DNA from 3 places in the Bacillus sp. 1A genome. Region 1 is predicted to be linked to each of the others. Evidence: riboswitches for the same ligand, from Rfam matches in the RefSeq annotation. Region 1 holds a riboswitch; each other region holds the start of a gene.
The links. Region 1 has a riboswitch for lysine ahead of ACUN0F_RS24695 (aspartate kinase). Riboswitches for the same ligand answer to the same signal wherever they lie in the genome.
Positions count from the first base shown of each region.

Region 1 (10,704 bases):
CATAAAGGTATTTTAGAAGACGTACTACCGTTAACAATTGGCGGTGGTATTGGACAATCAAGAATGTGCATGTACTTCTTACGTAAAGCACATATTGGTGAAGTTCAATCTTCTGTATGGCCTGACGATTTACGTGAAGCTTGCAAGAAAGAAAACATTCATCTGTTTTAATAGAAGAGAGAGGATAGCTCAAAGAGTTATTCTCTCTTTTTTATAGTGTAAACGAGTGGTTTACAGTGAATTTTACCAATAGTTTCTTTCTTTTTTATCTCCTATTATGTAATAATTTGTTAAAGGAGGAGACGTTATGAGCTTAGGAGAACAACTTAAAAGATTACGAGAGTCAAAAGGGTTTTCACAGGAAGATGTTGCTAAGAAAATTGGTGTGACAAGGCAAGCTGTGTATAAGTGGGAACATGATAAAAGCTGTCCGGATATTGATAATTTAGTTTTGCTTAGTGAAATGTATAATGTTACGCTCGATGAGTTAATAAAAGGGAACCAAAATTTAAAAGAGAAAATACATATTGATGAAGATGAAGATTTTGAGAAAGAGAATGAATTTGGTTTCTACATTGGATTTGGTTTGCTAATTGTGAGTGCTTTCATTGATTATGAAGGAATGCAAGAGATTTTATTAGGAATTGCACTATTCATGATGGTTTTTTACTCTGACGTGAAGAAAGTTATTTTGAATGAGTTCAGATCGTTTTTTAAAACAAAAGATATATATGATAAGAAGTGAGAAGAGTCCGTTATATTTCCTAGGAAAGAGTATAATAAGTAATTGAATTGTTTTATAATGATTTTGGGATGTTGATAGTATGTTAAAAAGTTCAAACAAGCATAACCCCGCTCTAAAGCTAGGACGGGGTTCAAAATCAAAGTTTTATTAAGCGTAAAGTTCTTTCAAATATTTTTACTTCAGTAAAGACTTCTAATAAAACATTACTTATTTGTTACCGAGTTCTTCCGCTAAACCGATTAAAATTCCTTCGGTTCCACGAATGTAGCAGAGTCGATACGAGTTCTCATACTGAACTACTTCACCAACGAGCTGAGCACCATGTTTAGTCAGTCTGGATACCATTTCGTCAATGTCCTCAACGGTGAACATGACGCGTAAATAACCGAGGGCATTTACAGGAGCTGTCCGATGATCTGCAATAGTAGGGGGGGTGAGAAATCGCGAAAGTTCAATTCGGCTATGGCCATCTGGCGTAACCATCATAGCAATTTCTACGCACTGAGAACCGAGTCCAGTTACGCGACCAGCCCATTCACCTTCGACAGTAGCTCGCCCTTCGAGTTTTAATCCAATCTCTTCGAAGAAAGAGATTGCGTTATCAAGAGATTCTACAACGATGCTGACATTATCCATTCTTAGTAATTTGTTGTTTGCCATAGTCTTTATCTCCTTATATGTATAAATTTATTATTTAATTATCCTCATAATTATACTAAAATCTCTTCTAAACAAAAAACATCTTGTCACAGTGTTGGAAAATGTGACAAGGTGTTTTCGGGCATAGTATATAAAATCTTGTTAACGAATAACACTTCGTAAACCCTTTACTATTGAAATATGCGAGAACTTTATTTCGTGAATGCTATCATTTCAAGAATTCGATACTGTAATTGCTATTCGATAGAATAACTTCGACTTTCCCACAAAACAGTCCTACCCTGTTTCTATTGATATAGGAAGGAAATAGATTCATATATTTTTTAAAGTTTTACCGGTGGAAATTAACTCATCTGCACTAAAGGCTCAATTTTCGCCATAAATGATTGATGCAGTGCCTCAACACCTGTTACTAAATGAAGGCGGTCAATAACGACAGACACTTTAATTTCTGATGTACTTACCATTTTAATATGAATATCTTCTTCTTTTAAAGTAGTGAACATATTTGCAGCAACACCTGGATTAGAGACCATACCAGATCCTACAATGGATACTTTTGCTAAATGATTTTCATACTCTACAGATTCATAGTGAAGTGTTTCTTGATTTTGTTCGAATACCTCTAACGTTTCTTTTAAATCATTAGAATGGATTGAGAAGGAGAGGTGAACAGTTCCTTCATTTGTAATACTTTGAATGATGATATCTACATTAATATGTGCCGCTGCTAATGTAGAGAAAATTGTTGAAAGTGCACCTTGTTCTAATCCTTTAATTGTGACACGTGTAATATTATCTTCAAATGCAATACCTTTAACGATTGATTGTTGTTCCATGTTACATTCTCCTTTTACAATTGTTCCATTTTCTTGTTCCATACTTGAGCGAACTTCTAAAACGACATTATGATTTTTAGCAAACTCAACCGCACGCGGGTGTAATACACCAGCACCGAGGTTTGCAAGTTCTAACATTTCGTCATAAGAAATTTCATCTAATTTATAAGCGTCTTTTACAAGTCTGGGGTCCGTCGTATATACGCCTGTCACATCCGTGTAAATATCACATTTTTTTGCTTGTAGTGCAGCCGCTAATGCAACAGCTGTAGTATCAGAACCACCACGTCCAAGCGTTGTAATTTCATGGTTTTCACTAACTCCTTGGAAACCGGCTACAATAACAATCGTGCCTTCAGTAAGATAAGACTGAATTCGATCTGTATGAATGTCAGTAATCCGTGCACTACTATGTACAGATTCTGTCGTCATACCAGCTTGCCATCCAGTTAATGAAATCGCGTTATAGCCTTTTGCTTGTAGTGCCATCGTTAATAATGAAATAGTCACTTGCTCTCCTGTTGATAGCAGCATATCCATTTCGCGTTTACTCGGATTTTCTGAAATCGCGTTAGCAAGTGCTACGAGTTCATCTGTGCTTTTTCCCATTGCTGAAACGACAGAGACGATGCTATATCCTCGTTCATATTCTTCAATAATTAAATTTGCTACATGTTGAATGCGCGCGACATTTCCGACAGAAGTGCCACCAAATTTTTGTACAATCGTTTCCATTATGAATTCCTTCTTTCATCCATTTTTAAGAATAGATTAGGACATATATAAATCCCAATATTCCTGTAGTTACCAGAGAAAAACAAAAAACACCATCTCAAATAAGTGAGGATGGTGCTGTTACAGGAAAAGGGAAACAGAAAACGGAGCTAATAAAAAAACCGCCAAAAAAGGAATACCATAAAAATGATATCTCTTTTTTGTAGATAGCTCTTCATACATACACTTCTGTACATATGACAGTTCTGTTTCTATTCGAAAACAGCCCCAATCGATAAATGCAGAGAAAATTATCGATTTCGGCAATACTTCCTTTCATCTAAGTTCATAGACATCTCTGTGTCTCCATTAGAATAATCATAAGTATCGCAACCTCTATCTCACGTTTTAGGCGAGAGTGTTTGATTTATGAAGTTGTTGGTAACATTTGTTTTATAATAATTTAAATTTTTCGGGGAATCAAGTGTTTTGTATAAATTTTAAAAATTCTTTCTTTTCTTGAAGTAGTTTGTGAAAACTGTAGCAAAATAAATTCATTGCATGTACATTAAATTTATAGTGCATAGGAGGTGGAAGAATGAAGGGGAAAAAGCCTATTTATGTTTCGGCAGAAATGAACACAACAATGGAAAATTTATGGGGATATACACAGGAACCAGATATACATACAGAATGGGATGCTCGCTTTACTGAAATTTCGTATTTAGAGAAAAAAGAAGGAGAACCGCAGAAGTTTTTATATAAAACTAAAATTGGATTTGGACTTGAAATAGTTGGTGAAGGGGAATCGATAGGAGAAATAAGAAAAGAAACGGGTGAACGGATTTCTTCTTTAAAATTTTGGACAGATAATAAATTATCACTTATTCAAATAGGGCGTGGTTATTGGAAGTATACACCGCGTAAAGAACACATTCATTTTGAGACGCAATATGATTACGATACGAGGTTTGGTCGTATAGGAAATGTAATAGATTTCTATATGTTTCGTCCGTTATTAGGCTGGGCGACTGCTTGGAGTTTTGATGCGTTAAAATTATGGATAGAAAAGGGACTTCATCCTAAGTTACTAATTAGAAGAACAATGACATATTGGCTCGTATGTTTTTTATTTGCTTTTGTATGGATGTATCAAGGAATAGTGCCGAAACTAGTGTTTACTCATTCAGAAGAAGTAAAAATGCTATCTGTGATGATTGGTTCAACGGAACATAGTATTTTTGTACTTAAAATAATTGGATTACTAGAAATTATTTTTGGTGTCCTATGGCTGTTGCCATTTCCAAAACGAAAAGTATTTATCGTACATATTTTTATGTTAATAGCCTTAACGATAGCGGCGGGTTTTACGAATATCGTAAGCTTTACAGAGCCGTTTAATCCAATTACATTAAATGTTTTACTAATGGGGTTATCAATTGTCGGTTATATAAATAGCACGAATTTGCCAAGCTCAAAAAATTGCAAGAGGAAGAGAAAGGGATAATGTATGGCTAATATGTATGAAAGACTATTAGGGGATTCTTATAAAAAACTTCATCCAAAATTACAGAAACGCTATGAGATTACAGAAGAAAATAGCTTTATTGGAGAAGGAAAGATGGATGGAATTTACGGAGGTTCTTTTTTCGTAAAATTGATATTAAAAATTGCATCGAAGTTTCGAATGTTTTTCTCTGAACGGGGGAAGGAAGTGCCATTTACAATACATAATACAGCTGAGCGAGATGAACATGGAAATGAACTTGTGCGGTGGAATCGTACTTTTTATTTTCATAATAAGAAAAGATACTTTAACGCTGTTATGCAGTTGGATGAAGAGAATAATGAAATTGTAGATTATTTTGGTGAGCCACATTTACTCGTTTCTACATTGAATTTTTATATTGATGAAAAAGGCGGGATGCATATCTCTTCAAAGAAACAATGGTTTTTTATGTTTGGAAGAAAAGTACCGTTACCTAGGTTTTTATACGGAGACGCCAAAATTGTAGAAAGTTATGATGAAACACTACAATGTTTTCGAATTCATGTACAAGTGCGCAATGTATTAATTGGTTCATTATTTTCATATAAGGGAACATTTGTGGGGAGGAAATAAGTGATATGAAAAATATAATAGTTGGGATAGCTTGTTATATTATTTTTCTAATATGTGAGTGGTCAAATGTAAACCCAGTTGAAGCAATTATTTTATTATCTATTTTGTTATTTATACCGATGTCATTTTGCATCATTGATAAGAAAACAAGAAATGGATTATATGTATTATTTTGTAAATTTGTATCGCTGTTATATCCAATCGCAGCAATTAGTGCAGTGCTAGCTTTCGTAACAAATCACTATTTCTTTGCGTTACTTTGGTTTGTATATACAGGAATTTTTGCGTTATTTGGTGTAAGTAGATTACTAGAAAGAGGATGGAAACCGTTAGAAGAGACGGCTATCGATAGTGCGTTTATGTATTTGTTTTTAGGTGGTTTCTGGTTTTTTGCTTCTGTAGCAAAACTCTCCATTATGCACTTTAGTTCTGACATTGTTTTGCTTACCGCTGCACATTTTCATTATTCGGCATTTCTACTGCCGTTATCAGCTGGTTTAATTGGGAGAAAAAGAGAAAAGAGAAGTAAAGTGTATGATGCTATTATGTTTATCATCGTCATTTCACCTATGACAGTTGCAATAGGAATTACGTACTCAAGAGCATTTGAATTTTTTGCAGTTCTTCTATATTTATGTGCTATTTATAGTTATGGGATTTATGTTTGGCGCACGAAATTTACTGCTATTAGTGCAAAGGTTCTCCTGATCATATCGTCTAGTACACTCATGGTAACAATTATGTTTTCACTTATATATTCATATGGGAATTTGAAACATGTAATGACAATTACAATTGCTCAAATGGTTTGGATTCACGGTGTTGTTAATGGAATTGGAGTAGCGTTACCGGCATTTGTCGGTTGGATGATTGAAAAGAGTGCTCCGAATTATAAATATTACGGGAAACCAATGAGCAGGTTAAGAGGAAATACGACAGTTGGAGAAGCATTTTTACATAACAGAAATTTAATAGATAGCAAGGAATACAAAGGTTTAGTTGATAAAATGAATGATTTTCATAGTGAGATATTTGACGTGACCAAGATTCCTTTAAGTATTATTCGTTTCTATGAAAATACAAAAGAGTATGAGTTACAATCGTATATTAAATGGAATCGTTGGTTCCACCCGCTTGCATTTTGCTATGAAAAAATGAGTAAGCGTGTAGGACAAATACATTTAGGAATGGGCGGCAAGTGGGAAACGATGCATGGCTCTATCATCGGGGTAATAGATGAGAAGGATGGAAGAGAGAATGTAAGGGCTTGGCTAAGAAAAAATGAAGCAGGAGAATCTATTTTTGTAGCTCTTTATTCAAAGCACACATATAAGAGCGAGACATATATGAATATTGCATTACCTTTACCAAATTCGAATATGACGGGGGTTTTAAAATTATGTAATAAGAGTAATGATTTAATCATTACTAGTAAGCTGAGAAGAAATGGTAAAGGAGATGAGGGGATTTATTTACATACTCGTTTCTTTACAATTCGTTTACCGTTAGCAGAGACTTTTATTATTAAAGAGAGCACAGATCACATATTAGAAGCTAATCATAGAATGTGGATATTTGGAGTTGAATTTTTAGAAATTGATTATGAGATTAAGAAAATAGCGGAGAAGTAAGAAAAGCTTGGAGAGATTCCAAGCTTTTCTACGTATGCGTAATTGTCATAGCAACTTGTTTATCTAAGTCTCGGTCCCAAACACGTTGAATTTCAAACGTACCTTTTTCAAAAAATAATGGGAATCTCTCTTTAAACCAATTTTGCATAGGAAGATTTAATGCTGTATCAATTGGCACCCATAATAATTCGCCTTCAGGAGGATTCATAAGAAGTTCGCCTTCAAATGAGTCTGTCCAATAATTAAATACCATATATCGAACGTTTTCTTTCGGATTTACGTATTCATCTAATCCCTTAAAAGTTAATTTTGAAACAAGTAATCCAGTTTCTTCTTTTACTTCTCGTTTAGCAGCGTGAACGATACTTTCTGGAAAATCTACTTTACCGCCAGGAGCGATGTAGCCAGGAAAACCTCGATGATCGGGGCGTTTTATAAGTAAAACTTCATTATTTCGCTGGATCATACACATTGTATAGATGCGGTGCTCGATGTTATGAGAATTTTGAGGCATAACAATGTATTCTCCTTTATATTTATTTTGATAATTTTACCATAACATAATGGTTTCTTATATAATTGAAAAAGAATATTAGGAATTTTTAGTGATATATTATAAAGTCTATAATCATTTGAAAAGAGGAGAGAGAAATGCAAGGGGAAGTACAAAGAGAAAAAGGTTTGGGGTATGTTGGGAAATTATTATTGCCAGTTAAAGCGTCACCATATTTTAAGTTTTTATGGATTGGGCAATTACTTTCGACTTTAGGCAGTTCGATAACGATGGTTATTTTGCCAGTCGTTGTGTATTCATTAACTGGTTCAACAGTTGTAATGGGGATGACAATGGCAATGTACATGCTACCTAATATTCTTGCGTTACCGTTTGCTGGATTAGTCGTAGATCGAATTGATCGGGTGAAAGTAATGTTATTTACAGATATAATTCGCTGTATAGTAATGCTATTACTTGCGACACTTATATTTATGGACGTTTTAACAATTCCACTTCTATATGTACTTGTAGCATTATATGGACTTATGGAAGGGATATTTCAGCCAGCGTATGCGGCTGTAAGAGCGAAAGTATTTGTACCGGACATTCGAAATGCAGCTAATGCATTAACGCAAATGAGTAATCAAGGTATACGACTAATTGGACCGGCTCTTGGAGGATTAATCGTTTCAGTTGCATCTGCTGGAATAGGATTTGGACTAGATGCAGTAACGTATTTGCTATCATTTTTTTGTTTATTATTTTTAAGAGAAATAAAGTTTAAAAAAGTAAACTCCATTGAAAAGAGAAAGGTCGATTACAAACAAGAGTTTATGGAAGGTGTTTTCGTTTTAAAAAGTCATCCGTGGCTATGGATTACAATTTTAGTCTTTTCTTTCATCAATATTTGTTATGCAGGAATTATCGTCGTATTAATTCCATGGTTATTTAATGTTCATCATCAATTTGAAGCATACGTGTATGGATTAGGAATGGCATCCTCTGGTGTTGGAGCTGTAATTGCCGCGTTAATATTTGGTGGGAGAGAACGGTGGCATAAGCGTGGATTACTTGCTTATGGTGGTGTTTTAATAAGTGGTTGTGCGCTTTTAGTTATGCCGTTTATTACTTGGGCACCTGCTTTAATTGGATTAATGGCAATTGAAGGGTTTGGTATGATGATATTTGGACTCATTTGGGAAACAAGTTTACAAGAGCTTGTGCCAGAAGAAGCATTTGGAAGAGTGGCAAGCCTTGATATGTTAGGTTCATTTGCTTTATTGCCACTAGGTTATGTGGTTGTAGGATGGTTAGCTACTGTCATAGGTGGCGAGATAACGATTATAACACTAGCTATTTTTGTACTTGTAACAATTGGAATAGCGTTATGTGTAACAAGTATTCGACGATTTGATTGATGATATAAGGGAAGGGGGAACGACTTATATGATTATAGAAAACTTGAAAGATATAGTAGTAAAGGAGTTGGCCAACAAATATATTTTGCAAGAAAAGGTCTTTGAAGCAAAAAATTTCACAGTCTATATCGCCACCCATAGAGAAAATAAGCTAACATATAACCAACTAGTATTAATAAAACATCTTTGTAACGAAAAGCCTTCCGTACATATTTGGGACAAGAAAATTAGTACGGAAGCAACAGAACTAGAAATCACAGAAGAAGTGACGGAAGCGATTCAATCTGGTTTTGTAAATGAAGAATAAGCCCTAATCAAATTAGGGCTTATTCTTCATTAAACACAAATGTTTGTTTCATTTGTTCCCCCTCATTTACCGGATGACCGTTGTATGAGAAATTTTTTTCTTCCCAAGTAATGACGACTTTAAAATTATGGCTATTAAAGTCTAAAGGGAATACGATGTAGTCAAAGCTTGTCTGACTTTTTGAAACGTTGTTATGTAATGTAGTAGGATTAAAAGTAGCTTTAGAGGTAGGAGTGTTATCAACTATTTCTACAGCTACGTTTGAAACATCATTACCGATGTTTTTTATGAGTAAGCGATATGTATCGTATACACCCTGTTTTGGCTGCGCTGCTTGCTTGTTTGCGTTATGGGATTTATCAATTTCGATATACCACTGTTTAGACTTTGATTCAATTGGTAGTGAGTGAAATGTGTATGCACTAGCTTGTATTGGTAGTGCTAAACAGATTAGTGTAAAGAGAGAAAGTATTTTTCGTTTCATCTTTAAAGTACTCCCATTCTGTAACGAATTTATTTGTTATTATCTTCTTTTTTTGAGAAGGTATACCATAATTCAATTGTAAAAAATATAGTCTCTCTTTGTGAATAAGATGGATATATTTCTCTTGGGCTAACCAATTGCCTGCAGCAATTGCGTTATGGATTGGAACGATGTATTTATTTATAAAAGGAAAATTATATGTTGTTTTCTTAATTCCCGTGACAGTCATGACACTCATGACTGTAATTTACATTTTAAATGCAAAAATTGGTTTTAACATTCCGCTAAACACATCTTATATTGTAGGTACATTTATTACGATTATAGTAACTGCTGTATTCTTTATGAAAGCTGTGAAAAATAAAAATGAGAATATTGAAGTAGATGTGCAATTAGAGAAGGAAGCTGTGTAGAGATTTTTCTACACAGTTTTTTCTAATGTGAAAAATTTTCCAATAATATGTTAAAATAACATTGTCATACAACAAGGGGGATTTGTTTTATGGAAAATGGATATCTTGCTAAAGTAGATTTAATGAAAAAAATAGAATCGAAATCTAAGTATAATAAGAAACTTGAAAAATACCAAAGACGTTTATTAGCACTACAGCAAATTGTAAAAGAAGAAAAAATCGCAGTTATGCTCGTTATGGAAGGCTGGGATGCGGCTGGAAAAGGCGGAGCGATTAAGCGAGTGACGGAACATCTTGATCCGCGCGGGTTTCAAGTAAATCCAATCGGAGCACCAGCACCTCATGAAAAACGGTACCATTACTTGCAACGTTTCTGGCGGAAACTACCTCAGTACGGGCAAATTACTATTTTTGATCGCTCATGGTACGGCCGTGTGTTAGTTGAGCGTGTTGAAGGCTTTGCTACAAAGGAAGAGTGGACGAGAGCGTATGATGAGATTAATGATTTTGAAAAACTATTAACAGATGATCATTATATAATCGGGAAGTTTTTCTATCATATTAGTAAAGATGAACAATTAAAGAGGTTTAAAGATAGAGAGAACAATCCTTTAAAAAGATGGAAAATTACAGACGAAGATTGGCGTAACCGTGAAAAGTGGGATGAGTATGTTGAAGCAATGGAAGACATGTTTGAAAAAACAAGTAAGCTAAATGCGAAATGGCATATTATTGAAAGCAATGATAAATTATACGCACGTTTGAAAACATTGAAAGTGATTATTGCATTGATTGAGGATTACCTTTTAGAACATAATATAGAATTACCTTCGTATTATTATGAAATGAAAGAGGGTAAGACAGAAGGTTTTGAA
Region 1 is NZ_JBQYLZ010000001.1:4,834,017-4,844,720, reverse strand. It holds gene asnA (aspartate--ammonia ligase) at 1-171, shown strand, start outside; gene ACUN0F_RS24705 (helix-turn-helix domain-containing protein) at 308-745, shown strand; gene ACUN0F_RS24700 (VOC family protein) at 953-1,405, opposite strand; gene ACUN0F_RS24695 (aspartate kinase) at 1,750-2,979, opposite strand; lysine riboswitch at 3,179-3,365, opposite strand; gene ACUN0F_RS24690 (DoxX-like family protein) at 3,557-4,465, shown strand; gene ACUN0F_RS24685 (DUF4166 domain-containing protein) at 4,469-5,080, shown strand; gene ACUN0F_RS24680 (YndJ family protein) at 5,086-6,711, shown strand; gene ACUN0F_RS24675 (8-oxo-dGTP diphosphatase) at 6,740-7,225, opposite strand; gene ACUN0F_RS24670 (MFS transporter) at 7,363-8,625, shown strand; gene ACUN0F_RS24665 (hypothetical protein) at 8,654-8,932, shown strand; gene ACUN0F_RS24660 (hypothetical protein) at 8,952-9,416, opposite strand; partial or broken gene ACUN0F_RS24655 (carbon starvation CstA family protein) at 9,527-9,829, shown strand; gene ACUN0F_RS24650 (polyphosphate kinase 2 family protein) at 9,919-10,704, shown strand, end outside.

Region 2 (10,704 bases), 890 kb from region 1:
TCCTGGAAGCGATCACTTCGCTTATAAAAGGCGCCATTATACGAAACAGCCTCTTCACTCTTTTCTGTTTCATACCAAGGTTTCTCTATCCCGACGATATGATCATCAATCATCGTTTTCGCGACGAAAGGACCAGCAAGCTCTGCGATGACGAAAATAAATAACATTAGCATCGCTGCAAAAATCGTCCCTTTTACTTTCATCGCATATTGGAACAATCGTTTTGATACGCTCATATTTTCACCCCACTATCCGCACTTTCACTTTCACCTTGTTGTCTTTCAAACTGCTCCGCATACCAGCCTCCGCTTTTGATAAGCTGATCATGCGTACCTTCTTCTATTACTTCACCTTCATCCATAACGAGAATCCAATCCGCATGTTGTACGGCAGATAAACGGTGCGTCGTAATAATCGTCGTCTTTCCGCTTCTTTCTGTTCTTATATTCTCGATGATTGCTGCTTCCGTACGAGCATCAACAGCTGATAAAGAATCGTCCAAAATTAAAATTTCTGGATTTTGAATAACAGCTCGCGCAATCGAAATCCTTTGTTTTTGCCCTCCTGATAAAGAAACACCTTTCTCTCCGACGAGCGTTTCTAACCCTTCTGGTAAAAACTCTAAATCCTTTTTAAACGCCGCAATTTCAATTGCTTTCTCGAGTTCTTCTTCCGTCGCTTCTCGGTTTCCAAATAAAATATTTTCCCTCGCTGTTTTGGAGAACAAAATATGTTCCTGAGGTACATACCCAATCCACCCGAGTATATTTTCATTCGTTATTTTATCTAACGTCACATCAGAGACTGCAATATCCCCATCTCCAAGCGGATATTGACGAAGAAGCTGACGTACGAGCGTCGTTTTTCCGCTTCCTGTTTTTCCAACAACCCCAAGCGTTTCCCCTTGTTTTAATGTAAATGACACCTTCTTCAAATTTTCCCCAGTCGATGAAGGATATGAAAAGGAAACATCCTCAAACTGAATATAATCCGGCTCTTGTACAAGCTTTGGATTTTTCGGATTCTTGACATCTGGTTCATACGCTAACGTTTCATTCACACGGTCTAATGATGCATTTCCTCTTTGCATAACATTAATTAATTCGCCAATTGCAAACATCGGCCAAATCATCATCCCTAAATACACGTTGAAAGAAACGAGTTCGCCAAGTGTTACCTTTGATTGAAATACAAGATACGCGCCGTACACTAAACCAATTAAATAACTAAGGCCAACAAGCATTTTCACAGTCGGCTGGAATAATGCATCAATTCTCGCTACTTTCATATTTTTTTCGTAGACGTCATCTCCTAAATGATGAAACCTTCCCTCATCTGCATTTTCCTGTACGTATGCACGAATAACGCGCACGCCAGCGATTGATTCAAGTACTTTATCATTCATATCTCCGAACGCATCTTGCGCAACTGTAAATCTCTCATGCAATTTCTTTCCATATATGTTCATCGCATACGCCATAATCGGAAGTGGTATAAGCGCCGCAAATGTAAGCTCCCAACTAATTGTAAATCCCATCATAAAGACAATCGTAAGCATATATAAACTCGAATCCACGAGCGTTAATATACCGAAACCAGCTGTCATAGCGATTGCTTTTAAATCATTTGTCGCTCTCGCCATTAAATCACCAGTACGATTTTTATGATAAAACGTCGGTGTCATTTTAAGTAAATGCCCCATAAATTTAGAGCGCATCGTTTTCTCCAGTACGAATGCTCCCCCAAACAGCTGATGTTGCCAAACGAAAGTAAGACCATATCCAATTACCGTAACCCCTATTAAAATAAGAATAAATTGCATAATCGCCGCATTCGTTAACGTTCCTGTTTTTATATTATCAATCGTAACCCCTAACACTTTCGGGGGAATGACTTCAACTATATTCACAATTAAAAGAGCTCCAATGGCGATACTATATCTCTTCCAATGCTCTTTAAAAAACCATTTTAGCTTTAGTAATACTGATAACAATGTAACCTCTCCCTTCTCGTTCTCATTTCACTCCCATTTCTTTACCCACTATCCAGACCCATCACATTTACATTTCGTAATCCATACAATCTCATCACATTTTTCCACCTTCCCAAATTTTATATAGTAATGTGGAAAACAAAAAAAAGCATACCGCCGCTTGACGATATGCACAAAAATGCATAAAAGCGTACGTTACGATATACGCAACGTACGCTTTTTATAAGACAAAGATGCCTTATATATCCGCACGGGTTGCGTAATGATATGAATGTTTTCTGCCATTTAACAGAGCTAAGCCCATCACATTTACGATTACAATCATTACGCACACCCCCTTCATTTATTTTCCATTTATAATCTTACAACTTTATTGAGTATTCTGTCAATTATTTTTTTTACAAACCGAATAAAAATATATGCTACATCATTTTGAAATAAGAGAATCTTCTGTAAGAAAGGGCATACAAAATAAAAAAAGAATAAGAAATCGTTTTCACAAACATTTCATTTGAAAAATGTTATCAAACACCCTACAATCACCTTATACTCACTCTTACAAGTTGCTATTTTAGGAGGACTAATCATGACAACTAGCAATACGTACAAATTTTATTTAAACGGAGAATGGAGAGAAACCTCTTCAGGAGAAACAATCGAAATTCCATCTCCATACTTACACGAAGTAATTGGACAAGTACAAGCAATTACTCGCGGAGAAGTAGATGAAGCAATTGCATCTGCAAAAGAAGCTCAAAAATCATGGGCGGAAGCTTCTCTACAAGATCGCGCAAAATATTTATATAAATGGGCTGATGAGCTCGTAAATATGCAAGATGAAATTGCCGATATCATTATGAAAGAAGTCGGTAAAGGATATAAAGATGCGAAGAAAGAAGTTGTTCGTACAGCTGATTTCATTCGTTACACAATCGAAGAAGCTCTTCATATGCACGGAGAAAGCATGATGGGCGATAGCTTCCCTGGCGGAACGAAATCTAAACTTGCGATCATCCAACGCGCACCACTTGGTGTTGTATTAGCAATCGCACCATTTAACTACCCAGTAAACTTATCTGCTGCAAAACTTGCACCAGCATTAATTATGGGTAACGCTGTTATTTTCAAACCTGCAACTCAAGGTGCAATTAGTGGTATTAAAATGGTTGAAGCACTACATAAAGCTGGCCTTCCAAAAGGTCTTGTAAACGTAGCTACAGGACGTGGTTCTGTAATTGGTGACTACTTAGTAGAACACGAAGGCATCAATATGGTATCGTTCACAGGTGGTACAAACACAGGTAAACATTTAGCGAAAAAAGCTGCAATGATTCCACTTGTATTAGAACTTGGTGGTAAAGACCCTGGTATCGTTCGTGAAGATGCTGACTTACAAGATGCTGCAAACCATATCGTAAGCGGTGCATTCTCTTACTCTGGTCAACGTTGTACAGCTATTAAACGTGTACTTGTACACGAAAACGTAGCGGACGAGCTTGTTGGCTTATTAAAAGCGCAAGTAGCTGAGCTATCAGTTGGATCTCCAGAACAAGACAGCACAATCGTTCCATTAATCGACGACAAGTCTGCTGACTTCGTTCAAGGTTTAGTTGACGACGCTGTTGAAAAAGGTGCAACAATCGTTATCGGTAACAAACGTGAGCGTAACTTAATTTACCCAACATTAATCGACCACGTAACAGAAGAAATGAAAGTTGCTTGGGAAGAGCCATTCGGCCCAATCCTTCCAATCATCCGTGTTTCTTCAGATGAACAAGCAATTGAAATTGCTAACAAATCAGAGTTCGGCTTGCAAGCAAGTGTCTTCACAAAAGACATTAACAAAGCATTTGCAATTGCTAACAAAATCGAAACTGGTTCTGTTCAAATTAACGGACGCACAGAGCGCGGCCCTGACCACTTCCCATTCATCGGTGTAAAAGGTTCAGGTATGGGCGCACAAGGTATTCGTAAGAGCCTTGAGTCTATGACACGTGAAAAAGTAACAGTATTAAACTTCGTTTAATCTTATATGTAGAAGCTGATCTAGTTTTAGATCAGCTTCTTTTTATATTAAATAATTATCCATTCCTAATAACAAACTCTTCTCTATAATCTGATTATTACTATATCCATTGACGTATAAAAATACATTTGTTACTCTTAACTACGTTAATTTAATATTTAAATCCTCATTCGTATCTCGGTGAGGTAGAGGTTGCAATCATTAAGAGTATCGTTTCAGGAGATGTAGTGGCATTGATGAAGGAATGAGAAAGGAATGATTGCCGAAGTAAGTCGTGTCCACCATGCACGCTTGCTGGGTCTGCATTTAATAAGTGCAGAACTGTCACAAACGAAACATTTCGTTTGTGGAGAGCTATCGAGAGGTATGTCGTGGGTTTCTTATAAGATAGAAAGCATGTAGCGGCAAATTACGTGCTTTTTTTGTTTTGTTTGGAACTTTTCTTCTCTACTAAGAAGACATACATATCTCCTCGCTTGACTTGGTTATACTAACTTTGGAGGTATTTTCTATGCAACAAAAAAAATGGGGCTTTTGGGTACTAACAGCTTTCGTTGTCGGTAACATGGTTGGCGCTGGTATTTTCATGGTGCCAAGTACGTTGGCACAAACAGCAAGCCCTCTCGGTGTCACTTTAGCTTGGTTAACAACAGGGTTTGGTGTTTTAATGCTAGCTCTTGTTTTCGGTAATTTAGCAATTCGTCGTCCTGATTTAACGACAGGACCACAAAGTCATGCATATGCTTTATTCTCATCACCAAAAAAGAAAAAAATGGCTGGTTTCAGTATGGTATGGGGATATTGGGTTGCAAACTGGGCAAGTAACGTTGCCATCATTACGTCTTTCGCGGGATATTTATCACTCTTCTTCCCAATTATGAAAGATACACGACTACTATTTTCAATCGGTTCTTTTAACATAGAAGTCGGAAAACTAATTACATTTACTATTTGTTCCATCTTACTTTGGGGAACTCATATTATATTAACAAACGGTGTAAGCGGAGCTGGAAAGCTAAACTTCTTAGCAACAACAACGAAAGTAACAGGATTCCTTTTATTCATCGTCGTTACGTTATTTGCATTCGAGGCTTCTAAGTTTGGACAATGGTACACACCGATGATCGATAAATCAGGTGTATCACACGGCCTTCTTTCACAAGTAAATTTAGCCGCTCTTACAACGCTGTGGGCATTTATCGGAATTGAATCAGCAGTACTTTTATCAAACCGTGCTACCTCTCCTAAAACAGTAAAACGCGCAACAGTTGCGGGATTACTTATTACAGTTGCGATTTACTTAGGAATTACAATTTTAACAATGGGTGTCCTTCACGTTGATAAATTACAAGCTTCTGAACGTCCATTAGCAGACGCATTAAACGCTGCAATGGGGCATGGCGGCGGGAAACTGATGGCATTACTTGCACTTACTTCTCTATTCGGTTCTATATTAGGCTGGATTTTATTAAGCTCAGAAGTACCATATCAAGCTGCAAAAGAAGGTTTCTTCCCTTCCTTCTTTACGAAAACAAATAAAAAAGGAAGTCCAATTTACTCATTACGATTAACAAACATTATGTCGCAAGTGTTCTTATTCTCAACATTATCAGGAACCATTGCGGAAGCTTATACATTCGTTATTACCGTATCAACACTAGCCTACCTCATTCCATATCTCGTTTCACCAATCTTCCAGTTAAAACTAGTCGCAACTGGTGAAACATATAAAAATGAAATGCGGGCAAGAATTACAGATGGCATAGTCGCAGTAATCGCACTTTGCTACGCACTATGGGTTATTAAAACCGGCGCATCCGATATCAAAACGTTCCTTCTCGGAATTGGTTTATTCGTAATCGGATTTGCTTTCTATCCATTAATGAATCGTGATGAGAAAAAAAATAAAGAAAAGAAAAACGGGCAAGTTGCATAACGCAATTTGCTCGTTTTTTCTTTTGTAAAACATATATAATAGAACAAAGAGGTGAAAAACATGTCAATTGAATCACTATGGAGCAGCCGCTTCCAACAACATATTCAAAATATCATTACATACTTTGCACGTATGATTAACGGGTTACTATATAGCTTTATCTTCGTTGCCTGTATAGGTGCTTACTATTACGCAAAGTTTCTTAAGACAGCGCCTTCTAAAGGACTATCTTTATTACTTATTACAATCGTCCTAACAGCGATTATAACGAGATGCCCTATCCGTACATTTATTCAAAAACCTGATGCTGTCTATTTGCTTGCATTAGAAGAGAAACTAACATCTTATTTTAAAAAATCTCTTCTATATAATTACATCATTCAGCTTTTTCCATTATTATTTACGTTCCTTATTCTCGTTCCACTTGCAATGCAATCATTACAATTAACTGTGCCTTTTTTATGTACAATCTTTATCGTTTTAATGATTACGAAAGCTTGGAATATATATACACATTGGATGTGGCGTGATAGTTATGAAAAAAGTATATGGCTGATCATCCGTATTGCTTGTAACGCCCTAATCATTTACATGCTGTTTTATTCGGCACATGTTCTCATATTGGGCGGATTACTCTTACTACTTGCTTTCCTGCTTCTATACACGAAAAAACAACCTACAAAACGAATACCGTGGGATTACATAATTGAACAAGAAGAAAAAATGGACGTTCGTTTTTATCAATTTGCTAGCATTTTTACCGATGTTCCGCAACTGAATAAGCAAGTAAATAAAAGAAAATGGCTTACAAATTGGATTGAACCTTTATTACATAAAAAACGAGCAACTTTCTTCTATTTACATACACTAGCATTTTTACGCGGGAATGATTATTTCGGTATATATATTCGCTTAGGGTTGATCGGTGCCTTCGCCTTATATTTTATACCAAACATATACGTAAAAGGTGCTATCGCTTACATCGTCCTATATATGATCTCTATGCAGCTCCGTTCCCTGTGGAAATATTTTTCGGGAAATATTATCGTAGCATTATATCCCATTGATACTGAGCAACGAATGAATCAATTTCTTCGCTTAATCTTTATATTACTAAGCATTCAACTCATTGTATTTTCAATTGTTATACTCATTGCTACAGTACAATTTTTACATAGCCTTATCATTATGATTATCGGGTTACTCTGGATCAAATGTATTATTGTACCAAAAACGAAGCAACGCGTTTCTTCGTTTTAACGAAAAGAATTATCTTAAAATCCCAGGAGAGAATAAATTCTCTCCTGGGATTTTTTATTTTCCCTCCTCAAACAAGAATCACCGGCACAACCGATATTTTATAATTTTACATAAAAAAACGATAATACATGTTTACGTCCTAACAAAAAGGGTATGTATTAAATTAACAGGGCAAAGAAACTGGAGGGAATGAAAAAATATGAATTAAAGTTTCACTTTATAAAAGACATTGCTCAAGGATGATTCTGAAACCGATAATATTAATGTAAGGAGCGGATTAGAATGAGTAAAAAAATTGCTACTTTAATAACAGATTATTTCGAGGACACAGAATACACAGAGCCAGCAGAAGCTTTTAAACAAAAGGGATATGAATTAACAACTATTGAAGCAGAAAAAGGTAAAACGGTACACGGTAAACAAGGAAAAAGTGAAGTCGTAATTGATAAAAGTATTGATGATGTTTCTCCAGAAAACTTTGATGCCCTCTTCATACCAGGCGGATTTTCCCCAGATATACTTCGTGCAGATGAACGTTTCGTTCGCTTTAGCAAAGCATTTATGGATGCGAAAAAACCTGTTTTTGCTATTTGTCACGGCCCCCAATTACTCATCACTGCCCAAATGCTTGAAGGACGTGATGTGACTGGATATAAATCCATTGAGGTCGACTTGAAAAATGCCGGTGGAAATTTCCATGACAAAGAGGTTGTCGTATGCCAAAATCAGCTAGTAACAAGTAGACAACCAGAGGACATCCCAGCGTTTATTGAAGAATCATTGCGTGTATTAGGATAGTTATTATAGGTTAACCAAAGTAGCTATTTAGCTACTTTGGTTAACCTTTTTATTTGTATGAAAAATAAAAAGGAATGTCATTTTTAGTAACCTATGGATTCCATCCCTTCTTCTTCCCCAATTTTCTAATCACTTTTCATAGGCATTTCTCATATAGTGAAAATGACTATACGATTCCTATCCATAAGTTAAATAATGATTTTACACATATATAAATAAAAAAGATGGGAGCCTTAATTATGAATAACAATCCACCTTCAACGCCCCAAGACAACTCCGAAAACAATAGCCGTGACATTACACTGCAAACATTAAGGGTCATCGGACTCGTCGTCCTTATTAGTGGCTATATCCTCGTTACGCTCTCTGAAGTAGGTGAGCTGAAAGTCTTATTAACAAACCCAAATAGCAATCCTGATTTAGCTGAAGTTGATCCGTTTTAAAAGTCATATGAAAAGCGATTTCTAGCATCGCTTTTCATATCGTTTTATCCAATCTGAGAAACCTCCCCCTCATACTTCTCTCTCCCAATCGCCTTCATAAATAATAAAATACTGCTCATACCAACGATAAAGTACAGAGCACTCATACCCCAAGATGCAATAAATGAACCTAACATAACACCTAATGCCCCGTTCATTTTTGCCACTTGAAAGAGAAGGTACTACATCCTTAGTAGTACCTTCTTCGCATACAGGTGCAAACTACTATTTAATTACTCCATCTAAGTGATCTTTCAAGTTCAATACATATTGCTCAATATTCGGATGCTTCACCACATCATAACAAGCAAAACTCTTTAACGGACTCATACCGAGAAACTTTTGCACGCGATGTAAATGGCTAAGCGCTGACTCTAAACTTTCCCCTTCAAAGAACTTCGTCTTATCTCCAAATGCCTTTTCAGGTGCATTCCAAGTTGTAGAAAACATATACTGTTTCTCTTTTAATAAACCACCTGTTCCATATTCATCAGCGCCTTTAAAGAACAAACCGTATTCATATACTTCATCCATATACGTTTTAAATAAGCCCGGTACACTAAACCAGTAAATCGGTGTTTGATAAATCACAACATCGGCCCATAAAAACTTCTCTTGTTCTTCCTTAATACTATAGCCATCTTGAATCGTTGTCGTTTTCACATGATGATTCTCGCTTAATACCGTTACCATATGATCCACTAACGTTTTATTTAATCGTCCTTCCTTTGTACCGTATTTTTCATGTCCATTTATAATAAATATATTTTTCATCGTTTTTCTCTCCCCTACTCTATTCCTCATTTATTAACCCAAGTTGCTGTTTCAGCGTAAGATTATCTTCTAAATGCCAGTCTTCCGTTATCTTTCCGTCTTTCACATGTAAAATATCAATTGCAAAAAAGTTGATTTTCTTATCATTAGTCGTTCCTGTAAAAGAAAGACGAGCTGTTACTTTATCACCAACGACTAATAAATCTTCAATCTCGCAATGTATATTAGGAACAACTTTACGAAAGTTTTGCGCCGCAAACTTTAATCCTTCCGTGCCTTGTGGTCTCCCTTTCGGCAATGTATTATCAAAAAATTTTTCAGTAACAGTCTGCGGAATAAGTTCCTCCTTACCTGTATCCCAAAATGCATAAAAACGCTGCGCTGCATGAACCATTTCTGTCGCTTCTTTTTTACTTAGTGAGGGATCAATTGTCATTGCTTTTGGCTTCGGCATTTCTTTTAATAACTGGACTTCCGTTTTTTGTTCCACGCCGCATGCTACAAGTACAATACAAACAACAAACAAACTAAGAAATCCAAACAACTTTTTTATCCCCATGAAAATCACCTCCTCATCTAAACCCGTTTTATTTCGTATTGCTATTGTATATGCACTAACTTCCTTTACGGAAGTAGTGATATTTTTTTCATATAGTTACCAAAAGTATAGTTTTGTGATACTATAAAGCAAATTCATTCAAAAAAATTTTATGGAGGCTAGTTCCATGAACAATATAGATCCAGTTGAATTAACGAAAGGTTTACCTGGCATACCTTGTCCTATCGCTAAAACCCTTGATGTAATTCGTACAAAATGGACGTTTTTAATCATTCGTGACCTTCTTATCGAAGGAACATTACGCTTTAGTGATTTACAAAAATCAATGGACGGGATTAGTCCGAAAACATTATCGCTTCGACTAAAAGAATTAGAATCTCAAGGCATTATAACGAGAAAAGTATATCCAGAAGTTCCGCCTCGTGTAGAGTACACGTTAACGGATAAAGGAAAGCAATTAGAGGGGATATTTATTGAATTAAAGCGTTTTGGATTAAGTTTATAAACGAAAAGCCCCTTACCATAAAAATAGTAAGAGGCTTTTCGTTATTCACTACATTACTTCGCAAAACTTTGAGCTAGCTGTTTCTCTCTCCACATAAATGTAATGCCGAGACCAACTATTAAAACAACTCCTGAAAATGCATATGGATAATGAATATTCATATCAAATAATATTCCGCCCATCGCTGGTCCTGCTATATTTCCTAAACTCGTATAAGTCGAGTTCATACCAGCAACGAATCCTTGCTCTTTTCCAGCTGCTTTTGATAAAAACGTCGTTAAAGCTGGACGAAGCAAATCAAATGCAAGGAAAATGAAACAAGTAACGAGAAGTACAATCCAATAATTAAAGACTACAGTTGAAACGAAAGC
Region 2 is NZ_JBQYLZ010000001.1:5,723,984-5,734,687, forward strand. It holds gene ACUN0F_RS29270 (ABC transporter ATP-binding protein) at 1-236, opposite strand, end outside; gene ACUN0F_RS29275 (ABC transporter ATP-binding protein) at 233-1,993, opposite strand; gene gapN (NADP-dependent glyceraldehyde-3-phosphate dehydrogenase) at 2,580-4,019, shown strand; lysine riboswitch at 4,198-4,384, shown strand; gene ACUN0F_RS29285 (amino acid permease) at 4,531-5,955, shown strand; gene ACUN0F_RS29290 (ABC transporter permease) at 6,016-7,215, shown strand; gene ACUN0F_RS29295 (type 1 glutamine amidotransferase domain-containing protein) at 7,498-8,013, shown strand; gene ACUN0F_RS29300 (hypothetical protein) at 8,253-8,456, shown strand; partial or broken gene ACUN0F_RS29305 (MDR family MFS transporter) at 8,501-8,674, opposite strand; gene ACUN0F_RS29310 (NAD(P)H-dependent oxidoreductase) at 8,721-9,269, opposite strand; gene ACUN0F_RS29315 (ester cyclase) at 9,289-9,828, opposite strand; gene ACUN0F_RS29320 (winged helix-turn-helix transcriptional regulator) at 9,995-10,333, shown strand; gene ACUN0F_RS29325 (MFS transporter) at 10,387-10,704, opposite strand, start outside.
Region 2: another riboswitch for lysine. It lies ahead of ACUN0F_RS29285 (amino acid permease); the one in region 1 lies ahead of ACUN0F_RS24695 (aspartate kinase).

Region 3 (10,704 bases), 1.3 Mb from region 1:
CAGCATAATTATTATTTTTAATTTGTAGTAGTTCTTCTTTTAGTTCTAGTACTTCATTCATTATATTTCCTGTCCCCTTTTTACTTTATTAACATATTTTCGCCTTATCCCCTGTAATTGCCTATCCTTATATGAACTTGATTCAATTATATATAATTTATCCTGATAAATAAAAGGAAATACATTAGAACATCGCAGTCTCTCACTTTGTTTACATGCATTTCATGTAAGTTTAAGTTATAAAATAAAGGATGTTTTTTCTTTTGTATTCACACGTAGTTACAATCAAAAATTTAATCATTTTAGAACTTGTTTAATAAATTCTGTTTTAGCTTTTGTGTATGCTTCTCTATCTTGGTTAAATCTTTTAGCTAAATCTTGTTTCAGATTTGAATACTCATAAACTAATTGTGGATTTTCTCGTAAGCGGTTACGAAATAAAAGTTGTTGCTCCCATCGCTCAGTTCCTTTAACCATTAAATGTAGGTGAGCTATACGCCTATTATTCTTAACTTTCACAAAGAATCTTCTCCAAGGTCTTTCATCTAATTCTGGGCTTACATAATGCCAATTATATATGGCCAATGTAGCTGAAATATCTAGTACTCTTTCAAATGAGTCTATTTCAGCCATTAGATCAATGATAGGTTTTGCAGGTAAACCAGGTATGGATGTACTTCCTATATGTATTACTTTGCTTATACCTAGAGGAGCAAGCAGTTCATATAGTTGCTGCTCTTCACATCGGCCTTTATCTTGCCAATCAGAATTTGCATTAACTATCTCTACTGACTCATTTGCCCATACAGGCCAATCGTTCGAAGTATCTTTTTTATCCACCCAACACATCCCCTTTCACGAACTTTTTGCTATTTAAACGATTTTAAATTCCTTTAAATACAACTACCGGATCATCAAAATTACTACTCTGAAATATAACATTCGCACATTCTTTCGGATTATGCTCATCTATATACATCTTACAAGCCGCATGATATCTGTTTATAAACATTTTCTCTGCTTCTTCATAACTTCCAAAAGCCTCAGTCTCGCGCTCTGCACCATGTTTTCTCGCAATCTCAAAATCTGTATCTACGAAAATTTTATAGTCAAATAGATACTCAATTTCTTTTTTCAATAAAAATGTTCCATCTACTATTAGCACCATATTTGGCGGCGCCACTAGCGGCGTATTATGTACAGGCATGTCCGTTATTAAGTTATGAGAAATCGCTTCATACTGTAAATTCTCGTTAGGTCCTAAAGGCTTTAATAACCTTTCTTTAAAAGCTATATAATCGTGTGCATCTTCATAATACCCTCTTGCAGATTCTTTACCTTGTGCATAACGAATCACTCTCGGGTTATGAAAATCGTCAATGCTTGCGCGTGTTGCTTGTACTCCTCGTTTTTTCATTTCCTCTGCCAGTTCGTTTGCAAATGTGGTTTTTCCTGATGCTGTAATACCGCTTACTCCAACTCTTATTGGATGTGTTAAATTTAATTTTAAAATATGATCTGCAATTTCTTTGATTCGTTTTTTTCGGTTCATGATATTTCTCCCTTCATTTAGTTTACATAATAAAATTATAATTAACTTTCCGTGTCACTATTTGTCAGTAAATCGATATTTTTTGCCGAATCGTCGGTATATTAAAAAAATCGTTGATATATTTTAAGTTACGATAGATATATTTGAAAAATCGTTGATATATTATGATTAGCTTACTTTCTCTTAAACCCTCGATATAAAGCAGTCCGTAATTCTTGTTTGTATTCTTCAATTTCTGGCATATCGAGTTCTTCTGCAAGTCTGATAGCTAATTCAATATCATACGGTACACGTACGAGTTGAATAGAAAAGCTCGCTGCTTCTTTTTCATTGTAAGATCCTTCGAATATTAAATAAGAAGCTTGTGTAATTTCAAGAGGATTTCCTACACTACCAGCATTACATAACGTTTTCCTTTTGAAATTTTGAACGAATGCTTGGTGAACGTCACCGTAGCAAACGACATCTGGTTTTCTTTCTCCTTCTATATTCTCTGTGAGCTCACTATTTTCGAACATACTAATACGCTCTTCTCTTGAGGCATGTGGTTGAATTCTTTCATATAAACTTCTCGGTGAAGCGTGGAACATACGAATCAGTTTGCCGCTCATAAAAAATTCAATTGAAAATGGTAAGCTTCTTAAATAGTCATTTTGTTCTTCCGACAGTTGTTTTTGATGCCATTTTAATGCCTCAAATTCAGTCGGTTTTGTAATGAAATCATCCCAGTTCCCCATTACAACTCCTTCACATTCTTTACGAATGATTTCAATCACTTCGCTAGAATGAGGACCTTTCCCGACTAAATCTCCAAGACAAATGATGCGCTCGATTCCTCTTAATTTAATATCTTGCAGCACAGATTCTAAAGCTGGAATATTACCGTGAATATCTGAAATTACCGCTATTTTATCCATATGAATCCCTCCATTACTTATTGTTTATTATATCCTCATGTTGTGATTGATACCATTTTGGAATATAGGATGAAAAATTGTTATGATCTTCGATAATTCGGTTTAATCTCTCTTTCATATCATTTACTAAATGTGGCGTGCTTCGGTTTGTCCATACGATATCAGCTGGGAATGTCATTGCTGCATATAATGAATACAGTTGCCAAAAATGAAGTGACGGTTCTCCCCCGCAATAACCATGAACTTGTCCAACCGCAAATGGCTTGCTTATTCTTGTAGTAAAAATCGCTACGTTATAGAAATCGTGTATTGGATCGCCAAAATCATATCCACCAAAATCGATAACGATAAACTCCTTATTATGAATCATACTATTTGCTGGATGGAAGTCATCGTGTAAAAATGTGATTGGGCGATTTTTCAATAATTGTTTATGCTCCCCTACAAAACTTAATACTGGCTTCAAATCAAGGAAATCTATTTCATAGTTTGCTAACGCTTCTACGTATCTTTCGTATTTATTCCATCGAACCGTTTCCCATTTATTACTTGCACTTTCTCTTTCAATTGAGTGGATTCTCTTTAATACTTCCCCTGCTTTTCTTCCTGCATAATACTGTTCTTCCACCGATAGCTTCCCTAAACCTTCTTCACCATTTACACCTTGTGCCCATTCAAATACTTGAACACATTTATTTAAATCCTCCAGCTTTATAAAATGAATTAACTGAGGCGTAGGAATATGTAATAACTCTAATTGTTTCATATACGTATATTCTTCTTGTTTACGTTCAAAATGAACAACATCACATACTTTTACAAAATAAGTTTCTTCGTTCTTTAATTCAATTTTATATTTCTCTTCATGTGAAAAACCTTTTGAAATAGCTGTACACTTTACAATACGAGGCCATTCTAGTTTTCTCTCTATCTCTCTAAGTATTTCCTTCACAACGTTCACCTCTATCAATATATGTACAAACTACCTAACACTTCATTCTCTCGTTTACTTCCACCTGTAAATTCCACTGCAAATGGATATTCGCCATGATACTTCAATCGTTCTAGTACTAACCCTTCTCCAATTGGTTCACAAAACTGCACATGAACATCTCCAAATGATACGCTTTGGCACTCTGCATTCCATTTTTCATTCTTAACGACCTGGCTTGCAGTTAGCCCCATTACTTCTTTCCATTTCCGTACTGTTTCTCGAACATTTTTCACTGCGTAATGAATCATTTCAATTTGTTGTACTTTGTTTTTATGTTCAGTGATCGTCCCTATGTTACGTAAATCGTTTCTTCTTTCTTCGTCCGTTTCATTCCATTGTATAAAGAAAGGTAATTTCGGTCCGTTCTCTTCTTGCTTTATAAATAACATTTTCCACTCTAAAAGGCGGCCATCTTTTCTCATACGTTTCCCTTCAAATGGTCCTATCGTATGTAAACCGTGCTTACTAAATTTATTTGCTAGGTCTTCAATGGCATCTGTTCGAATTGCAATTTGTAGCATTCCTTCTCCGTCTTGTAATTTCACTACTGTTTCTTGTATTAATGGATTGTCTGCTTTCTTCGCTTTTTCTTCATGCTGAACTGCTAAAAATTCTATATATGATAAATCAAAATAACTTAAACTATTCCAAGTACCCCAGGTAATATGCTCTCCGCCTAGTGCAGTATGAAATCCACGCTCCTGCATTTGTTTTGCCGCTTCCTCCGGTGTACCATGTACTGCGTGTACGAGATGATCAAATCGTAACATGTCTTTCTCCCCTTTCTCTCCATCCTTTTATTGTATATTTTATTTTTCTTTCATTCAATTCAAAAAACTTTAAAACCTAGTTGATTTATACGATTAATATGTATTATAATAAAACAAATTTAATTATTGCTGATTGGAAAAACCAAAGGCACTTTTCTCATACGGGAAAAGTGCCTTTTTCATTTATTATTTACAGGGGGATTATTTATGCAGAAATTAATTGTCTTTGCCATTATTGGATTTTTCGCTCAATTGATTGATGGTGCGCTTGGAATGGCGTACGGGGTAACATCTACCTCACTATTATTAATGTTTGGTATCGCACCGGCTGTAGCTTCCGCATCTGTTCACTTAGCTGAAGTCGTTACAACTGCCGCTTCTGGTGCATCTCACATCAAATTTGGAAACGTTGATAAATATACCGTTTCCAGGCTTACATTACCAGGAGCAATTGGCGCATTTATTGGGGCATGTTTTTTAAGCAATTTACCTGGTGATGTAATTAAACCGTACATTTCCGTATTTTTATTTACTTTAGGGGTTTATATTTTATTACGATTCCTCATTCAAAAACAAATTGTTACTTCAAAAAAACGTATGTCAGCTAAACAGCTTGTTCCGCTTGGCTTATTCGCTGGTTTCGTTGATTCAACTGGTGGTGGTGGCTGGGGTCCGATTACGACACCTGTGCTTCTAGCAAGAGGAAATGAAGCTAGAAAAGTTATTGGATCTGTAGATACGAGCGAATTTCCTGTTTCACTCGCTGCAACAATCGGATTTTTCATTTCACTTGGCTGGGAACAAGTAAGCTGGGTTTGGGTATTTGCGTTAATGCTTGGCGGTATTGTCGCAGCTCCAATTGCTGCATGGTTAGTACGCATCGTTCCAGCACATTTACTTGGCGTATTAGTTGGTGGCCTTATTATCTTTACAAACATTCGTACACTGCTCACTACATTTAAAGTGGATCCGACTATTATTTCACTTTCTTACGTGGCAGTTGGTATTGTCGTTATTATTTCTATTTTCATTGCTGTTCGTAATCATTCCAAGCGTTCTAACGCACCGACCGCCGGATATCCGAATGATCAAAAACAAATGCTACCATAACGATAAAAATATCGCCCGATTCACCTCGAGCGGTATTTTTTATTTTTCTATTTTCCAGTTAATCATCGTTTCTGTAGTGCCAATTCTTTTCATATGTAATTTCTCTAATACACGAATCGATCCATCATTTTCAAGAAGTGTCTCTGCAATAATCGTTTCTACCTCTCCTGTTTGAAAAGCCCAATTTATTAGTTCTCTTACAGCTTCTGTCGCATACCCTTTATTCCAATATTTCTCAATAAATCCGTAACCAATTTCTACTATATGTTCCTCATTTGGTTTCCCTTTAAACCCTATATCACCTAGAACGATGTCATCTTCTTTTCGAATGACATACCACGCGCCCCAAGGTAATACTTCCTTATCTTTTTTTACAGTTTCTACATGTCCTACAATATGTGGACCACTATCATATCCTTGCTTTCTCGCAACGTGCATCCTCTCTTCTGTACACGGTACTATATAGAGCCTTTCTGTTTTTAATTTCATGTTAATTTCCCCTTTTTTGCTTAAACGTTACTTTAATTATAACAAAAAAATATGATCTTATCATGAATGTCGAATTATATTTTCTGAATTTTCATTTAATTTTAAAGGGTTTTTCAATATTTTTTGCGAAACATTTGTATAACAATTTTTTCTTTGCTTATTGCTACATAATAGTAGGTTCGGGTGGAGTTTTGCAAGCGTTTCCTATACAATAACCGATATTTTTTGACTTTTCCTAACAAAATATCTTGCAATATATTCAGAAAGTCATTACAATTGCCATATATTAAAAATCTTAGCAATATATCAAATCCTCATCAATCCGATGAGGTAGAGGTTGCGACTTTTATGAGTAAAACGGACGAGACACAGAGAATGTCACCGACTCCGTTTGAAAGGAAAAGTTGCCGAAGTTTATATTTCTTCTCTGGAATTATGAGCTGGGGCTGTCTCCGAAAGGAACAGAACTGTCACGTTTACAAAATTACCGTGTAAACGTGGGGTGCTATCTTAACGGAAGGGTATGATGGGGTGGTTATTTGTGAAACGTTCCGCCAAATTCCTTTGGCGGTTTTTTGTATTTTTCTCCCCCGTTCCTTCCTATCTTACAAGAAAAGGAGTGTTGAACATGAATAGCGCAACGAATCAAGCTACCTCTAAAACGCAAACTACACAAGGACAAGGTGAATTAAAACGCGGATTAAAATCTCGTCACCTTACAATGATTTCTCTCGGTGGTACAATCGGTACCGGACTATTTCTTGCCAGCGGTGGTGTCATCCATTCAGCTGGTCCTGGCGGTGCACTAATCGCATACGCCGCAATTGGAATTATGGTGTATTTCTTAATGACAAGCTTAGCTGAACTCGCAGCTTACATGCCTGTTACTGGATCTTTTAGTACTTATGCAACAAAATTTGTTGATCCGTCCCTTGGCTTTGCACTTGGATGGAACTATTGGTATAACTGGGCCATTACAATTGCTGCTGAACTCGCTGCTGTAACATTAATTATGAAATTTTGGTTCCCAGATACCCCTTCTCTTATTTGGAGTGGATTATGTTTAGCTATTATTTTCCTTTTAAACTATTTATCTGTTAAAGGGTTTGGTGAATCTGAATATTGGTTCGCACTTATTAAAGTAGTTACTATTATTATCTTTTTAATTGTCGGCTTCATGATGATTTTCGGAATTATGGGCGGCGAATCTGTTGGCTTTAAAAACTTCACTGTTGCAGATGCACCATTTAATGGCGGCATTATGGCAATTATCGGTGTATTTATGGCTGCTGGGTTCTCCTTCCAAGGAACTGAATTATTAGGAGTAGCCGCTGGTGAAACTGCTGATCCAGAGCGCAACATTCCAAAAGCAATTCGCTCAATCTTTTGGCGTATTCTTTTATTCTATATCCTTGCGATTCTCGTTATCGGTTTATTAATTCCTTATACAACTGAAAGCCTTGCCGCAAGTGATGTTACAGTAAGTCCATTTACACTTATTTTTGAAAAAGCAGGCGTTGCCTTTGCTGCTTCTGTTATGAACGCTGTTATTTTAACGGCAGTACTGTCTGCTGGTAACTCTGGTATGTATGCATCAACTCGTATGCTTTGGGACTTAGCTCGCCAAGGAAAAGCACCGAAGTTTCTTGGTAAATTAGATAGCCGCGGTGTACCTGTTAACGCATTAATCGTAACATCGATTGTCGGTAGTATCGCTTTCATTGCTTCTTTATTCGGTGACGGTGTTGTATACATTTGGTTATTAAACGCATCTGGAATGTCTGGCTTTATCGCATGGGTCGGAATTGCAATTAGTCATTACCGTTTCCGTAAAGCATATATCGCTCAAGGTAAAGATTTAAAAGACTTACCATATAGAGCAAAATGGTTCCCGTTCGGTCCAATCTTCGCATTTGCACTTTGTGTCATCGTAATTTTAGGACAAAACTACGGCGCATTTATGGGCGAAGCAATCGATTGGAACGGTGTACTCGTTTCTTACATCGGTTTACCACTCTTCTTAGTACTATGGTTAGGATATAAATTTACGAAGAAAACAAAAGTGATCCCACTTGATAAATGTGAATTGAAATAAAGTGAAACGAGCAAACAAATATGTTTGCTCGTTTTTTATTCCAATGCTTCTCCCTTCCCTATTCCTCCTGTTTTTGCAATAATAAAGGAAATATACATAAAGACATTCGCATTACTGATGAAGCAAAAGCAGCTATACATAGATTAGAACGTGAAGACAAAAAAATCATTCGCATTAGAGGAACAATGACAAACTCTTGCAGTATTTTCGTTGATGTTGATTTAATTTGGGATACATATGATGCAGATGATGTTGTATATGAAGATGCTGATTTTATTGTACAAATGGATTCATTTACGAAAGACTACACTGGTGATACGGTGACACTTGATTATAAAACGACAGGTTTTAGTATTACGACTCCGAGTGAGACTTTAGTTTATGGGTTGTCGATTAAAAAATAAAATTTGTTTTTATCAGTAGCCAATCATATTAACGACATTAAGAAAGAAGATAAAGAACTCTTTTTTCAATGGTTGCAGCAGTTACGTGATAAACAACATCCGATTAACCCTTGGATTATAAAACATGGGTTAAGAACGGTGATAAAAAGTGATGCTTTGCCAAAAGTTTTTTCTTTTTAAGTATTTTAAAGAAAACCGCTTATGCTTCAAAAATGAAATATAAACGGTTTTCCTCTTTCAACCATTACCCTTGCCTTAAAATATTTCGAAACATTTCCGGCTTATTTCGTTCAAAGCTTTCTATAAGTTCTTTTCCAAATATCGTTATACTCTCTTCCCAAGGTTGGCCTAAATAGCCCCACTTAAAGTCTTTCTGAATAAAGAAGTAGTAATCTCCATTTGGAAATACAGGTATCATCCACTCATCAAATTCATTTCTTTCAAACTCTACATGTGGATTCACCCAATAACACTCATGTTGCCAATCCAGTGCCATGATATATTCATTCGATGCTGTAATTTCTTGAAAAGCTTGTAACGCTTTACTTTCCAGATCGTTTATCGACTCCCCAAAGTAATGAGAAATATTATATGTAACAAAAGGACTTGGCACCATAAATGATGGAAATATAGAAACACTTGGTGAAAAATCAAGTTCACTATATATCTTGTCCCAAATTTGATCATTCTCTTTGTCCGTAAACTCTATCCAGTTTTCCATTAAACAACTACCTTCCCTACTAACTTCAAAGGATTTCCACTCGATTATCCCGAATATATAAATAACCATTCTCACAAGGAGCGAATTTATATGAATCTATTCGAACATGAAACGTAAAACCGTTCCATTTTAATAAGAGGTCCTCCTTTTTTCTTTTCTCATCATATCATTTACTTACAAAATAGGAGGATACAATTATGAAACGTGATCCATTATTTTTAACTTTATTAGAAAGTGCTAATACAAATTTTAGCGGCTGGGATTTTTCTTTCATTTCAGAAACTGGTCGAATGAAGAGCGAGCCTTTATCGTGGTCGTACGGCAGCACTGCTTTTCAACTTATGCAGCATACAGAATCAATGCTCGATATGGGCACTGGCGGCGGAGAATTTTTATCTATGTTACAACCGTTCCCATCAACTATTTTTGCGACTGAGGGCTATGCTCCAAACGTGCCAATTGCTCGGAAGAAATTAGAACCTTTAGGGGTTACAGTTATAGAGGTAACGGATGATACTGCTTTACCATTTCAAGATGGTCAGTTTGATTTAATGATAAATCAGCATGAATCATATGCTGCCTCTGAGGTAAACAGAATCCTTTCTCCAAATGGAATTTTCCTTACACAACAAGTTGGTGGTCTCGATTGTGCGGAACTAAATGAGCAGTTTAGCCCGCCGCTAAATAGCGAATTTGCAAGTTGGTCGCTTGAAACGGCATGTAGTCAGTTAGAGGAAAATGGATTTACTATTTTAGAAGCAAAAGAAGAGTTCCCTTTTCAACGTTTTTATGACATTGGTGCGATCGTCTATTATTTAAAAGCAGTTCCGTGGCAAATTCCTGATTTTACTGTCGAAGGTTACTATGAGGAATTATATCGTATACATGAGATCATCTTGCAAAAAGGATATTTTGATGTGAAGCAACATCGTTTTATGATTAAAGCGATTCGCGGTTAATCATGGAGCATATGAAAAAGAGATGGATCTACCATCTCTTTTTTTATTTTCACTCAATATTTTCTATATTTAAACACTTCGTTTCACAGTAATAGCCTTTGCCACCAACATAAACTTTTTCTATTTTATTCTCGCTATCGGTTGCTAATTTAACTAATATTTCGGAAGGCGAGTGTAAAGAATAACCTTGTTCAAATACATAAACTTCTTTTTGTAAGTAGCGCTGTTCATAAAGGTAGCAAGCTAATGCACCGTTTGAAGTTCCAGTCGCTGCTTCTTCATTGATATCGTATAGCGGAGCAAAGTTTCTGCATATAATTCGATTCTCATTAAAAGTATATAGATGCATCCCGACAACATTATAATACTTGCTGATTTCTTTAATTTTTTCAAAATTAGGTTGCATTATATGTAATTGTGTTTCGCTTTTTATAGGAATTAAAATATCTTTTAAGCCCGTGGAGACAATTTGAATTGGGTATGTATTGTCTATATCTTTAATGTCAAAGCAGTCGATAAACTCATTTGGAGATATAACATCATAGAATATCGGTTCGTTTTGTTCCATGAATATGATGTCATCTTTTATGGTAATAGTAAGAACACCGCTGTTCGTTTCAATCGTATAGCGATTCTTGAAAAGTTTATTTACATGCATCAGTATCGCGAAAGAGCCAATTGTGGCATGACCAC
Region 3 is NZ_JBQYLZ010000001.1:3,498,237-3,508,940, reverse strand. It holds gene ACUN0F_RS17920 (DUF2785 domain-containing protein) at 1-61, opposite strand, end outside; gene ACUN0F_RS17915 (GrpB family protein) at 298-840, opposite strand; gene ACUN0F_RS17910 (hypothetical protein) at 884-1,552, opposite strand; gene ACUN0F_RS17905 (metallophosphoesterase family protein) at 1,726-2,469, opposite strand; gene ACUN0F_RS17900 (aminoglycoside phosphotransferase family protein) at 2,483-3,421, opposite strand; gene ACUN0F_RS17895 (VOC family protein) at 3,436-4,233, opposite strand; gene ACUN0F_RS17890 (sulfite exporter TauE/SafE family protein) at 4,441-5,343, shown strand; gene ACUN0F_RS17885 (GNAT family N-acetyltransferase) at 5,383-5,832, opposite strand; lysine riboswitch at 6,156-6,348, shown strand; gene ACUN0F_RS17880 (amino acid permease) at 6,461-7,927, shown strand; gene ACUN0F_RS17875 (iron-sulfur cluster biosynthesis family protein) at 7,948-8,331, shown strand; partial or broken gene ACUN0F_RS17870 (DNA alkylation repair protein) at 8,344-8,511, shown strand; gene ACUN0F_RS17865 (DUF2716 domain-containing protein) at 8,576-9,052, opposite strand; gene ACUN0F_RS17860 (class I SAM-dependent methyltransferase) at 9,250-10,011, shown strand; gene ACUN0F_RS17855 (PhzF family phenazine biosynthesis protein) at 10,061-10,704, opposite strand, start outside.
Region 3: another riboswitch for lysine. It lies ahead of ACUN0F_RS17880 (amino acid permease); the one in region 1 lies ahead of ACUN0F_RS24695 (aspartate kinase).